Regions from separate parts of the Petralouisia sp. genome, predicted to be linked through region 1. Evidence: a T-box and tRNA genes for the amino acid it is inferred to sense, from the RefSeq annotation. Region 1 holds a T-box; the other holds one or more tRNA genes.
What was found. The T-box of region 1 lies ahead of pheS (phenylalanine--tRNA ligase subunit alpha). A T-box ahead of a tRNA ligase gene usually reads a tRNA of that ligase, here a tRNA-Phe.
Positions count from the first base shown of each region.

Region 2: it has a tRNA-Phe gene. The T-box ahead of pheS (phenylalanine--tRNA ligase subunit alpha) is inferred to sense a tRNA for this amino acid. The anticodon was not compared.

Region 1 covers NZ_JBQIOP010000016.1:75,323-77,786, reverse strand. The annotation lists gene ACTO17_RS08335 (bacterial Ig-like domain-containing protein) at 1-743, shown strand, start outside; T-box leader at 801-1,053, shown strand; gene pheS (phenylalanine--tRNA ligase subunit alpha) at 1,221-2,240, shown strand; gene pheT (phenylalanine--tRNA ligase subunit beta) at 2,284-2,464, shown strand, end outside.
Region 2 covers NZ_JBQIOP010000035.1:27,835-30,298, reverse strand. The annotation lists gene ACTO17_RS13800 (carbohydrate-binding protein) at 1-769, shown strand, start outside; gene ACTO17_RS13795 (gluconate 5-dehydrogenase) at 795-1,595, shown strand; tRNA gene ACTO17_RS13790 (tRNA-Phe) at 1,718-1,790, shown strand; tRNA gene ACTO17_RS13785 (tRNA-Gly) at 1,816-1,886, shown strand; tRNA gene ACTO17_RS13780 (tRNA-Gly) at 1,890-1,962, shown strand; gene ACTO17_RS13775 (GGDEF domain-containing protein) at 2,110-2,464, shown strand, end outside.

The sequences.
Region 1 (2,464 bases):
CGGTGAAGGACGATTCACCGTCAGACGATAAGGACAATGACAACAATGACAGCAACGGGAATGACAACAACGAGAATGGTGACAATGGGAATGATGGAACAGAGGCCAAAATCCGCGCCATTACATCCGTAAAGGGAAGCATTCTGTCCGTAAAAAGCGTCAATGGCTCCGGCATTCAGGTGAAAGTCAAAAAGAACGGCAAAGCCCAGGGCTACCAGGTGGAATGCTCCTTAAAAAGCAATTTTAAAAACGCAAAAAAAGTCAGCGCAAAGGGAACCACACTTAACATCAAAAAATTAAAAAATAATAAAAAATACTATGTCCGTGCAAGAATTTACGGAAAAGTAAAGGGAAAAACCTATTACGGCGCATGGAGCGCCAAAAAGACAGTAAAGGTCAAAGACAGCATTATTTTTTACAGTGCAAACCATACGAAATATGCCTATACCGGAGGCCCGGCAGTTTCCAAAATCGCCTTGAAAAAGAACAAGGTAATTGTCACAGGCTCCCTTCGTTCCGCGCCGAAGGAGAGCCAGTTATACGGCAAAAAGGCAAAATACTGCCCCAGGAAAACGAGGACTTTCCCACTGGATAAAAAATTCAAATTCTACGGCTCTGCGGAGCATGGCCGATACAGAATTTCCAGTAAGGAGGGAAAGGCGCTGTGCAGAAATGCCAACGGCCTGGAAGTTATTTTTAAACTGAAAAACGGCAAAGTGGTATCCATCAGCTTTGTCAGCTGATATTTTTTGAAAAAACTTCTTGCAGTTTTTGAAAGCCCGTGTTAGAATGGTTTCCAGTGAAAAGCGATGAAGGTGTCCAGTAGAGAACTGCACTGCTTAAAGAGAGAGAGGGCCGCCGGCTGTAAGCCCTCTTAAGAAAAGGCAGCAATCGAATTTCCCGCCGGAGCTGTACGTCTGAACCGGGAGTGTTCCCCAGTAGGACGTGACGTTTCCTGCACGTTACGCAGAAGGAGTGCTTGAGAAGGATTGTTTGTCAGAAACAGGAATTCTTGAGAAACAGGGTGGTACCACGGAACTTTTCGTCCCTATGCTTAGGCATAGGGGCTTTTTTGTCTTATGAGAAAATTCTGTAAGATATTACTCCGGCGGTTAAATATCACAGCATTTTATTTGTTCAGCGTAATCTACTGCGATATTTAACCGCCGGAGTAATAAAGACAATTACCGCATTGCAGCGGCAATGAAAGGAGAATGAGAATGAAAGAAAAACTGGAGCAGATTAGGGAAAAAGCAGTCCGTGAAATCCAGAATTCTGATGGACTGGCGAAATTAAATGAGGTAAGAGTTGCGTTTCTGGGCAAAAAAGGAGAACTGACAGCCGTATTGAAGGGCATGAAGGATGTTCTTCCCGAAGAACGCCCTGTTGTGGGACAGTTGGTGAATGACACCAGAGAAAGCATTGAACGGCTGATTGAGGAGACAAAGGCCAAATTAGAGGCGGCGGAACGGGAACTGAGGCTGCAGCAGGAAGTGATTGATGTGACGCTTCCGGCAAAGAAGAACCGTGTGGGCCACCGCCATCCCAACACCATTGCGCTGGAGGAAGTGGAGCGGATTTTCGTGGGCATGGGCTATGAAGTTGTGGAAGGCCCGGAAGTGGAATACGATTACTACAACTTCGAAGCGCTGAATATTCCGGCAAACCATCCGGCCAAAGATGAGCAGGACACTTTTTATATCAATGACAAGATTCTGCTGCGCACCCAGACCTCGCCGGTGCAGGTGCGTGAGATGGAAAAAGGGAAGCTGCCCATCCGCATGATTGCGCCGGGCCGTGTGTTCCGTTCCGACGAGGTAGACGCGACCCATTCCCCCTCCTTTCATCAGGTGGAAGGACTGGTGGTGGATAAGCATATCACCTTTGCCGATTTAAAAGGAACTCTGGCGGAATTTGCCAGACAGTTATTCGGAGCGGAAACAAAAGTGAAATTCCGGCCCCATCATTTCCCCTTTACAGAACCCAGTGCGGAAGTGGACGTCACCTGTTTTAAATGCGGCGGAAAAGGCTGCCGGTTCTGCAAAGGCTCCGGTTGGATTGAGATTTTAGGCTGCGGAATGGTGCATCCCAGAGTGCTGAAAATGAGCGGGATTGATCCGGAGGAGTATTCCGGTTTTGCATTTGGAATGGGTCTGGAGCGTATTGCGCTGCTGAAATATGAAATTGACGACATGCGCCTGCTTTATGAAAATGACGACCGTTTTTTAAAACAGTTTTAGAGGGAACTCTTTATAGATTAAAAACAGAAAGGAATCAATCGTTATGAATACATCATTATCATGGGTGAAAGCATATGTGCCGGAGCTGGACGTGACGGCCCAGGAATACATGGACGCAATGACCCTTTCCGGTTCCAAGGTGGAAGGGTATGAGAAGCTGGACGCAGATCTGGAGAAAATTATCATCGGCCAGATTAAGAAAATCGAGAAGCATCCCGATGCAG
Region 2 (2,464 bases), on a different contig from region 1:
GATTGTAAATATCCGGGGCGAGGAGCTTCAGGCGGTCTCTGGCCGGCAGGAAGCAGTCCTTGTGTATCGGGGCGCATATACGCCCGGTGATAAAATTATTGTGGAAATAGAAGAAAAGAACACGTTCTATTGGATGCAGATGGATGAATCTGTGGGAAAATCTATGGTGTATCTGACGGGAACAGTCATATATGAGATTCCCTTTGAAGAACGCAGGCTGAATCTGTCGCCCAAGGCATTTGCCGGAGACTGTCATCTGATCAGCATTCGGAAGGCGCGGGAATTCGAATCTCAATGCTACCGCAACCTGTCTGAGAATGTGAACGATCAGCATGGCGGAGAGAATTGTTTTCCCCATGCGTCGGCAAACGTAGAGACCAGAGGGGAATCTGTATTTGCGGCGATGAACGCCATTGACGGGGTGATTGCGCCTGAAAGCCACGGAAACTGGCCTTATCAGTCCTGGGGTATTAATCGGAGAGAGGATGCGTGCTGGCGGCTGGACTTCGGAAGAACAGTGGTAACTGACAGAATTGTTGTCCATCTGCGGGCGGATTTTCCCCATGATAACTGGTGGAACCAGGGAAAACTTACATTTTCAGACGGCAGTGAGCTGATTCTTCACTGGGAACAGGGCGGACATGGACAGGAAGCGTGCTTTGAGAAAAAAGAGATTGACTGGCTGGAATTGTCGGAACTTAAGAAAGCAGAGGGAACCTCGCCGTTTCCGGCTTTGTCCCAGTTGATTGTATATGGAACGGAAAAATAGGAACTGAATGTCAGGAGGAAGAAACATGGGCATAACGGAAAAATTTTCACTGGAAGGAAAGGTTGCGCTTGTAACAGGAGGCGCTTACGGAATCGGTTTCGCAATGGCTGAGGCAATGGCGCAGGCGGGAGCGAAGATTGCCTTTAACTGCCGGGGAACAGAGCATATGGAGAAGGCTCTGGCAGACTATCAGGCGAAGGGGATCGGCGCCAGGGGATATATCTGTGATGTTACAAAGGAAGAACAGGTGACGGAGATGGTGGCTTCCATTAAGGAAGAACTGGGAGTCATTGATATTTTAGTAAACAACGCGGGGATTATCAGGCGAATCCCCATGACGGAGATGAGCGCAGAGGAATTCCGCCAGGTGATTGACATTGACTTAAACGCGCCGTTTATTATGGCGAAAGCTGTCATTCCGGATATGATTGCCAAAGGCCATGGAAAGATCATCAATATCTGTTCCATGATGAGCGAGCTGGGCCGCGAGACGGTGTCTGCTTATGCAGCGGCAAAGGGCGGACTGAAAATGCTTACCAAAAATATTGCTTCAGAGTACGGCCAGTATAACATCCAGTGCAACGGAATCGGGCCGGGATACATTGCCACTCCCCAGACCGCTCCCCTTCGCGAGAGACAGGAGGACGGAAGCAGGCATCCCTTTGATCAGTTTATCATTGCCAAAACGCCTATGGCAAGATGGGGGAATCCGGAGGATCTTGCGGGCCCGGCGGTATTTCTGGCTTCTGACGCCTCCGATTTTGTGAACGGACATATCCTGTATGTGGACGGCGGTATTCTTGCGTATATCGGCAAACAGCCGTAGAGCGCATAAACGTTCTTCCCCGGCGGATGTTCCCCGGGGAAGAAAAATATAAAAAAATGAAAAAAGGTATTGACATTTTGGCAATAAGCGGTTAGAATAATATCGTTGTTGGAAAACAGCAAGCCCAGTTAGCTCAGTTGGTAGAGCAGAGGACTGAAAATCCTCGTGTCTCTGGTTCGATTCCGGAACTGGGCACTAGGACTGAATCATATATTGTTCTGCGGGTGTAGTTCAATGGTAGAACACTAGCCTTCCAAGCTAGATACGTGGGTTCGATTCCCATCACCCGCTTCTGCGATAGTGGCGTAGTTGGTAACGCGCGACCTTGCCAAGGTCGAGACCGCGGGTTCGAGCCCCGTCTATCGCTCTCACGAAGAAGCTTTCGGATATACCGAAGGCTTTTTTAAATTAATTAAGAAATACAAATGCGTTTCGCTATTCCACTTTTCTCTGATTTATGATAAAATAAGCCCTGAGGACTGACGGGGACTTAATGGGGATGGAAGGAGAAGAAATGAAGCTTTTAAAGATGCATTTGACAGAAATAGCAATTGCGGTTCTCTTTGTACTATTGGTGATTTGTTTTTACAGAGTAAATGACGGGGGGAAGAACAGAACCGGAAATATTTCCTATAATGAAAACTGGAGCTGCGTGACGGAAGAGGGAAGCAGGGAATACCGGAAGCTTCCGGATTTGATTGAGGTATCCGGAGACAGAAAAGAAATTGTGCTGAGAAAGGAACTGGGAGAAGAAGCTGACAATGCCAGTTCCATCGGCTTTTTTACAACGCACCAAGAAGTGGAAGCATATGTAGAAAGCCAGTTGGTTTATCAGAAAAAAGTGCCGAAGTATGTGAAAAGCAAAACCC